Regions from separate parts of the Stappia indica genome, predicted to be linked through region 1. Evidence: riboswitches for the same ligand, from Rfam matches in the RefSeq annotation. Region 1 holds a riboswitch; the other holds the start of a gene.
What was found. Region 1 has a riboswitch for cobalamin ahead of cobU (bifunctional adenosylcobinamide kinase/adenosylcobinamide-phosphate guanylyltransferase). Riboswitches for the same ligand answer to the same signal wherever they lie in the genome.

Region 1 (4,135 bases):
GCGCGCAGGAGGCCGGCGTGTCGAGGCCGACGCCATTGGCAAGGCGCCCGTCCTTGTTGGGATAGTTGGCAAGGATCAGCGCCACCTTGCGCTCCGCCGCCGGGGTGGCGGCAAGACGGGCGATCCGCGCGGCCTGGGCGGCGACGAAGGCCACCCGGTCGGGCTTCGGCACGAAGCGCATGGTCGCGGACTGGGTCAGCGGATCGTGCGGCGCCTGCTCCTTGAACGAGACGGCGCGGGTGAGAATGCGCCCGTCCACCTCCGGCATCACCACATGCATGGCGAGATCGCGGATCGACAGGCCCTGGTCGGCGTCGCGCCAGCCCTCTTCCGAGGACGAGGAGAACACCACCTGCAGCACCGGCACGCCCGGCGCATCGAGCGGCGTTCCGCTGTGCGCCTCGCCGGCCTTCGAGACGGCGAAGGCGGTGGCGTTGAGCACCACGGCGGGCGGCGCCTCGGCGAAGAGCGCGGCCAGCACGGAGGCGGATTCGGCCTCCTTCAGCGAGGAGACGAAGATCGGCAGCGGGTTGATGCCCTCGCCCGCCAGAGCTTCGCACAGGGCCTCGACCGGCGCGGTCGCCGCGCTCTGCATCAAGGCCTTGTAGAAGACGATGGCGGCAACGGGGGCGGCAGGATCGGCCCAGGTCGCCCGCAGGTCGGCCAGCGTCGGGCGTGAGCGGCCGGGCAGCAGCAGGCCGGCGCGCGGCAGCGGGCGCGGCGGATCGGGCTCCTCCGCCCCGTCCAGCAGATGCGCGGCGTAGCGCAGGAAGTTGCCGAGATTCTCCGCCCCGCCCTCGGCGAGATAGCGCCACAGGTGCCTCACCTCGTCGACCGGCAGCGTGGAGCGGGCGGCGAGGTCCGCGTCCCAGCGGTCGTCGCCCGGCATCACCGCCAGATGCAGGCCGTGGCCGCGCGCCGTCTCGGTCAGCCGCTCGACGCCATAGGGCCAGTATTCCGCCCCGCCGAGCAGGCGCAGCACGACGAGGCGCGAGCCCGCCACCGTCTGCTCGGCATACATGTCGACCGAATAGGGGTGCGACAGGGCCATCAGGTTGGCAAGACGCAGGCTCGGCTGCCCCGCCCCGCCGCCCGCTGCCACAGCGGCGAGGGAGGCGAGTTCCGTATCGGCGGCCGACAGCACCACGACATCGGCCGGCGACTGGCCGAGATCGACCGCCTCGTCGCCCTGGTCGATGCGTCCGCTGCGCCCTGCGAGAATATGCATGCCGTCTCCTGCCCTGTCGCCGTGCCTAGCCTGCCGCCCGGATCAGGCCGCGAGCGCGCTGGCGAGCAGGCCCTCGACGCGGGCAAGGTCGAAGCCGGCAAGGCCGATCACAACGACCCGGCCGGGACCGCGTGCATCGCGTGCAAACCACGCCTCGACGCGCGGGCCGACCGCCTGCACCATCGCCGGGGCCGCCTTGCCCTCGATGCCGACCGCGCCCTTGATGCGCAGCACGCCGGGCACCGCCATGGCGGCGGCAACGCGCGCCTCCAGGTCCTTCAGCGAGGCCAGCGGGGCGAGCTCGACCACATGGCTGACGAAGTCGTCATGGTCGTGATGATGATGGTGATGATCGTGGTCATGATCGTCGTCGTCGTGATCATGGTCGTGGTCGTGGTCGTCGTGGTGATGATGCTCGTGATGGCTCTCGCGCCCGTGCATGTCCTCTTCCGAGGCGCTCATCCGGCCGAGCAGCACGTCGGCGGCGAGCATGCCCTTTTCCGCCGCAACGATCTCCACCGCCGCGCGAACCCGGCCGGCGACCTCGGCGCGCACGCGCTCCAGCGTCGCCGCGTCGACGAGATCGGCCTTGTTCAGCACGACGAGATCGGCGCAGACCAGCTGGTCCTCGAACAGTTCCTCCACCGGGCTGTCGTGGTCCAGCGCCTCGTCGGCGGCGCGCTGCGCGGCCAGCGCCACCTCGTCGCCCGTCACCCGCCCTTCGGCGACGGCCGCCACATCCACCACCGTCACCACCGCGTCCACCGTCACCCGGTTCCGGACGCTCGGCCAGGAAAAGGCGCGCACCAGCGGCTGCGGCAGGGCAAGGCCCGAGGTCTCGATGACGATGTGGTCCGGCGCCTCGTCACGGGCGATCAGCATTTCCATGGTGGGGAGGAAATCGTCGGCGACGGTGCAGCAGATGCAGCCGTTGGTCAGTTCCACCACCTCTTCCGCGGCGCAGTCCGGATCGGCGCAGCCGTCAACCAGAGAGCCGTCGAAGCCCATGTCGCCGAACTCGTTGACGATGAGGGCGATGCGCTTGCCCTTCGCCTCGCGCAGCAGGTTGGAGAGCAGGGTCGTCTTGCCGGCCCCCAGGAAGCCGGTGACGATGGTGGCCGGGATCTTGCCGGCAGTGCGGGGCGTGGAAGCGGTCATAGACGGATCTCCGGCTGGAGGTGGGATGGCTTGAGAACGAGCGGCAGGCCGGCGGCGACAAGCACCGCTACATCGGCGAGTTCCGCGATGCGGCGATTGAGGCGACCCTGCTCGTCGCGAAAGCGGCGGGCGAGCGCGTTGTCGGGCACGATGCCCGAGCCGACCTCGTTGGTGACGAGAACGACGGGGCCGGGCGCGGCACGCAGCGCCCCGGCGAGCCGGGCCGTTTCCGCTTCCGGATCGGCCTCGGCGAATATGAGGTTGCTGAGCCACAGCGTCAGGCAATCGACGAGGATGGCGCGCCCCTCCGTGCTTTCGGCGGCGATGACGCCGGTCAGATCGCGCGGCTCCTCGATGGTGCGCCAGCCCTCGCCCCGCTGGTCGCGGTGGCGGTCGATGCGCTGGTGCATCTCGTCGTCGAAGGGCGTGCAGGTGGCGACATAGACGCGCTCGCGCTGCGACGCGTTCACCAGCCCTTCGGCATAAAGGCTCTTGCCCGAGCGTGCGCCGCCCGTCACCAGCACGGTGCGGGCCGTGACCTGTACAGAACCGGATGCGGGAGCATCGCTCACGCGCAGGTCTCCCCGCGGCTGGATATGCCGGGAGAGCTGAAGCGGCGGGCGCCCTTCAACGGGAACATTCTGGCCTCCTGCCGTCCACCCGACGGCGCGTGACGTTTCGGGCCGGGCCCTTGAGAAAGGGTCCGGATGATCCGGCTCGTCTCCTGGCTCGCGGGTCAATGCCTCGCCCTGCCCTTCCCGGACCGAAAGGCCCAGTGGTTCACGCAGGAAGGCTCGCCGCTCACAGTTGCGGGGGCAGCTGCGGATTCGGGAGCCCGATTTGGGTCCTCCCCCACCGCATTCCGACTTTCCCCTTTCATCGGACTTCGTCCGTCAGAAAGGACCGGAGGATGACGACTCATAGCCTGCCGAAGGGGCCCGCGTCCAGCAGCGAGGCGGAAAGGCCTTGCATGCCTTCCGCTGCGGAGCATTTGCCGACGCAGGCGAAAAAGCCCCGATACCCGCGGCGCGCTCCGACTGTGGAAAAGTTTTGCGACAAAGGGCTTGGCAAGCGGCGGCGCAGTTTGCTATACGCCTGCCACCGACGCGGTGCAGCTGCCCCGCGTGACTTGTGATCCCCGGTAGCTCAGTGGTAGAGCAAGCGGCTGTTAACCGCTTGGTCGCTGGTTCGAATCCGGCCCGGGGAGCCACTCCTTCTCCAATTCTTCCAAATATCCGATCTGCTGCCACCGCACGACGCATCGCGCCGCGCGGTGATTTGCGTTGCCCTCACCCCTCCCGGTTCAGCTGCCAGATCGAGAAGTTCAGCGCGGCGGCGAAGGTGACCCAGGCGAGATAGGGCACGAGCAGCAGCGCTGCGAGCATGTGCAACGGCCAGAACAGTAGAATCGTCGCGACAATCGACAGCCACACCAGCACGATGTCGATCATGCCGAGGTCCGGGCGGTGCAGGCCGAAGAACAGCGGCGTCCAGATGCCGTTGAGCACCAGCTGGATGCCGTAGACGGTGAACGGCAGGGCGGCACCTGCAAAGCCCGCCTCGCGCCAGACCAGCCAGCCGGACACCGCGATCATCACGTAGAGCACCGTCCAGACCGGCGCGAACAGCTTGTTGGGCGGTCGCCAGGACGGCTTCTTCAGCTGCTCGTACCACTCGCCGGGGCGGAACAGCGCCCCGGTCAGGGCGGCGAGAAAACAGGCTGCCAGAAACCCGAAAAGAGCCGGCAGG
Region 2 (4,135 bases), 260 kb from region 1:
ACGTTGCGCCCGCCGGCCGCCTCGATCATTGCCGTCGGCATGGCGAAGCGCCCGGCGGTGAAGGGCTTGTCCTCGCCGGAATCGTAGAGGAACACCTTCATCTCGCGGTTCTCGCCGATGCGCGCGGCGAGCTCCGCCATCCGCGCTTTCCAGCCGTCCACCAGCGCCTGCGCCTCGGTCTCCTTGCCGAAGATCGTGCCGAGCCGCAGCATGTCGCCATAGAGCAGGTCGAGCGAGGCTTTGGGCCGCGCCTTGTCCAGATGGACGCAGCTTTCGGTGAGGATCAGCGTCTTGATGCCGTGCGGCGCCAGCGTGTCGGGGGTAACGTCGCCGCCCGGCTTCATGCCGTAATACCAGCCGGCGAAGAACAGATCCGGATCGGCGGCAACGAGATTTTCCAGCGTCGGATATTTCGGCGCGATCTCGGGGATGTCGCCGCGCTTGCGGTCGAACGCCTCGCTGGTCTTGTACCAGCCGCTGATGCCGCTGACGCCGACCATGCGGTCCTGCAGGCCGAGCGCGAAGGCCATCTCGCTCATGTTGATGTCCTGCACCACGATGCGTTCGGGCGCCGCCTCGAAGGTCAGCGGCGTCCCGCAATTGTCGACGGTGACGGGAAAGGCGAGGGCCGGCGCGGCGAAGGCCATCGCGGCGGCGAACAGGGACAGGCGCTTGAGGCCGGAACGGGTCATGGGGGACAGACTCCTGGTGAGGATGAAAAACCGTGAAAACTCTGGAAAAAGGTGAGGGCGCGGCTCAGCCGCGCGTTGCCACCGCACGCAGATGCGGAGCACCGGGTGCGGCTGGTCGGGGTGCCTCTCCCGGCAGGGTTGCGGCGCCGAACCGCCCTTCGATCGGGATGTCCAGCACGCTGATCTGGCGGGCCTCGACCGGATGCTGCATCCGGTGCATGTCGACGCTGAAGACCGCGCGCACCCGCTCGCTCGACAGCACCTCGACCGGGTGGCCGTGGGCGACCAGCCGTCCGTCCTGGATCAGCGCCACATGGCTGGCGAAGGCTTCGATCAGGGTGAGGTCGTGCAGGGCCGCCACCACGGTGATGCCGAGGCCGGAGACGAGGCTGAGCAGCTCGCCGCGCGCCAGCGGATCGAGATGGTTGGTCGGCTCGTCCAGCACCAGGATGCGCGGGCGCTGGCAGACGGCGCGGGCGATCTTCGCCCGCTGGCGTTCGCCGCCGGAGATCTCGCCCATGCGCCGGCCGGCAAACCGCGTCAGGTCGGCCAGCGCCAGCGCCTCGTCGGTCGCCCTGGTGCTCGCCTCGCGCCCGCCGGTGCGGTGATGCGGCAGCTGGCCGAGCGAGACATATTGCGAGACGGTCAGCCGGTCGCAGCTTTCCTCGCTCTGGCCGACATAGGCGATGATGCGGGCGCGCTCGGTGATAGGCACGTCGCGATACGGCTTGCCGCCGAGCCGCATCTCGCCGCCGGTCGGTTCGCTCAGCCCGGCGATCAGCCGGATCAGCGTCGACTTGCCGGCACCATTGGGCCCGGCGACGACGAGGATCTCGCCGTCATGCACATGCAGCGTCAGGTCGGAGAGGAGCGCATCCGCGCCGCGCGGCCGGTAGCCGACCTTTTGCAGCTCCAGCACCACCGGGGTTCCGCTGTGATGGCTCATGCGCTGTCCCTCCGCCCCGGCACTCCGGGGGCGAAAGCGGGCAGGGCGGGCATGCGCGCCAGCGTCTTGCCCTTCAGCCCGTCCGGGCGCTGCAGCGAGGAGCACCAGCCGTCCTCGAGCTCGGCATATTGCCGGGCGAAGGCGACAAGCGTCTCCACGTCGCGCGCCGGCTCGATGTCGCCAAAGAGATAGCTCGCCTTGCACTCGGCCTGATAGGCGACCGTGCAGGGGCGCGAGCAGCCGGCCATGCAGGCCGCGCCCTCAACGCTCACATGCGCCAGACCGTTTTCGGCAAGCGCCGCGTTCAGGGTCTCGATGAGGTCCGCACCCGGGCGCGCGCGCGTTTCCGGGTCCCGGCAGGTGGTGCATACGGTGATGCAGTGCCGGCGCATTTCAGGCGCTGCCTCCATGCGGCGTTCGCCGAGCGCGAGATCATGCGCCATGGCGCTGCCCCGCGCGTTCGGCCGCAAGGTTCGGCAGGCTGCGGACAAAGACCCTGGATGGGCGGAAGATGGAATCGTTGCGTGTCATGGCTACCTTCCCGGAACACCCCGTCCGGTCGTCGTTGCGGGAGATGGCAGGTCTCCTGGCTCGCGGGTCCGGCCCGGCCGCGCCTTCCCGCCCGGCTTCGGGCAGTGGCATCGTGCGGCTGGGCCTGGGCCATTCGTCCGGTAAAGGACGTCGGCCCCGGCCGCTTACAGTTGCGGGGGCAGCCACGGTCTCGGCCCCTGATGGGTACGCCTCACCGTGTTCCCTTTTCATGCCTCTGGCGGTTCGGCCGTCGGCAACCATCGCCGCCAAACTGGCAGATGACGGGGACCGCTTCAAGGCCAATCACCCAAAGCCATCGTCGCTGGTTCAGGTCGTGGACTCATAATTGTGCCGGAAACGGCGTCCGGTCGGGCAAAGATATGCCAGGAGGATCGCGAGGGCCGGGGCAGGTCCCCCGGCCGAGCGGTCCGACGCCGCAGATCGCAGCTCGACCGACGCCCTTCGGGTATGCCGGAACCCGCCGGCAACAGCGTCGCAAACCCTTGAAAACCTGATGGTTTCCTGCGGTCTTGCTTCTTGTATCCGATCGGGTTCGGGCATACCGTTTCTCGTCAGAATTATGAGTTCACGACCTAGGCCGCCGCGCTGCCCCAGGCGGGGAAGGGGTCGTCGAGCCCGGTCCAGCGCTCCGGATGGAAGCCGGTGTCGGCGACCAGTGCCGCGTCGAGCTCGGCCCGGATCGCCGCTTCATCCATGCCGGCGGTGCCGATGAAGACGATCTCCTGCCGCCGGTCGCCCCACACGGGATGCATGTAGGGCTCCATCGCCCGCCGCCAGTCGGGCGACTCGGGCCAGTGCTGGCGCGGCACCGCCGACCACCACAATCCGCGCTTTTCGGTGGTGACGAAGGCGCCGGCCTGGCTGATCTCGCCGACGAACTGCGGCCGCGTCGCCAGCCAGAAGAAGCCCTTGGCGCGGATCACCCCCGGCCAGCTCTTGTGCACGAAGCGGCTCAGCGCGCGCGGGGCGAAGGGCCGGCGCGCCCGGTAGACGAAGGAGCGGATGCCGTATTCCTCCGTTTCCGGCACATGGTCGGCAAAGCCGTTCAGCTCCTTGAACCACAGCGGATGTTCATGCGCCTTTTCGAAGTCGAAACGGCCGGTGCCCAGCACGTCGCGCAAGGGGACCGCCGAGCGGTCGGTTTCCATCACCACCGCGTCCGGGTTCAGACCGCGCACGATCTGGCGCGCGGCTGCAAGGTCCTGCGGGCGGGCATCGCTCACCTTGTTGAGGATGATCGTGTCGGCGAACTCGATCTGGTCGACGAGCAGGTCGACCAGCGTGCGCTCGTCCTCCTCGCCGAGCGATTCTCCCCGCTCTGTGAGGAAGTCGGTGGAGCCGTAGTCCTTCAGGAGGCTTGCCGCATCCACCACCGTCACCATCGAGTCGAGCCGCGCCACGTCGCTCAGGCTCTCGCCCTCCTCGTCACGGAACTCGAAGGTCGAGGCGACCGGCAGCGGCTCGGAAATGCCGGTGGATTCGATCACCAGGTGGTCGAAGCGGCCTTCTGTCGCCAGCGCCTGCACCTCGCGCAACAGGTCCTCGCGCAGCGTGCAGCAGATGCAGCCATTGGTCATCTCCACCAGCCGCTCCTGGGTTCGCGAGACGTTGCCGCCGCCCTCGCGCACCAGGCTGGCATCGATGTTCACCTCGCTCATGTCGTTGACGATGACGGCGACCCGCAGCCCCTCGCGATTGTTGAGGATGTGGTTGAGCAGGGTCGTCTTGCCGGCGCCCAGAAAGCCGGACAGGACGGTGACGGGGAGGCGATTGTCCATCGCGAAAACTCCTGGTTGACGGCGGGCAGGCGGAGGCTGCCAGCGCCGGATTGGCTTATTATGTTATTACATAACATTGCTTGACCGAAAGAATGGCGGCCGGAACCGCCACGATCTTCTATTCCCACGGCCGTACCCTTGGGCACGCGGAGCGCGCGCCGGAATGA

Region 2: another riboswitch for cobalamin. It lies ahead of GH266_RS23100 (DUF1636 family protein); the one in region 1 lies ahead of cobU (bifunctional adenosylcobinamide kinase/adenosylcobinamide-phosphate guanylyltransferase).

What each region holds. Positions count from the first base shown of each region.
Region 1 covers NZ_CP046908.1:4,829,649-4,833,783, reverse strand. Annotated here, with positions in the region: gene cobN (cobaltochelatase subunit CobN) at 1-1,228, opposite strand, end outside; gene cobW (cobalamin biosynthesis protein CobW) at 1,271-2,386, opposite strand; gene cobU (bifunctional adenosylcobinamide kinase/adenosylcobinamide-phosphate guanylyltransferase) at 2,383-2,958, opposite strand; cobalamin riboswitch at 3,084-3,309, opposite strand; tRNA gene GH266_RS22170 (tRNA-Asn) at 3,522-3,596, shown strand; gene GH266_RS22165 (TspO/MBR family protein) at 3,676-4,135, opposite strand, start outside.
Region 2 covers NZ_CP046908.1:5,086,183-5,090,317, forward strand. Annotated here, with positions in the region: gene GH266_RS23090 (ABC transporter substrate-binding protein) at 1-692, opposite strand, end outside; gene GH266_RS23095 (ABC transporter ATP-binding protein) at 757-1,638, opposite strand; gene GH266_RS23100 (DUF1636 family protein) at 1,635-2,081, opposite strand; cobalamin riboswitch at 2,198-2,446, opposite strand; gene GH266_RS23105 (GTP-binding protein) at 2,763-3,968, opposite strand.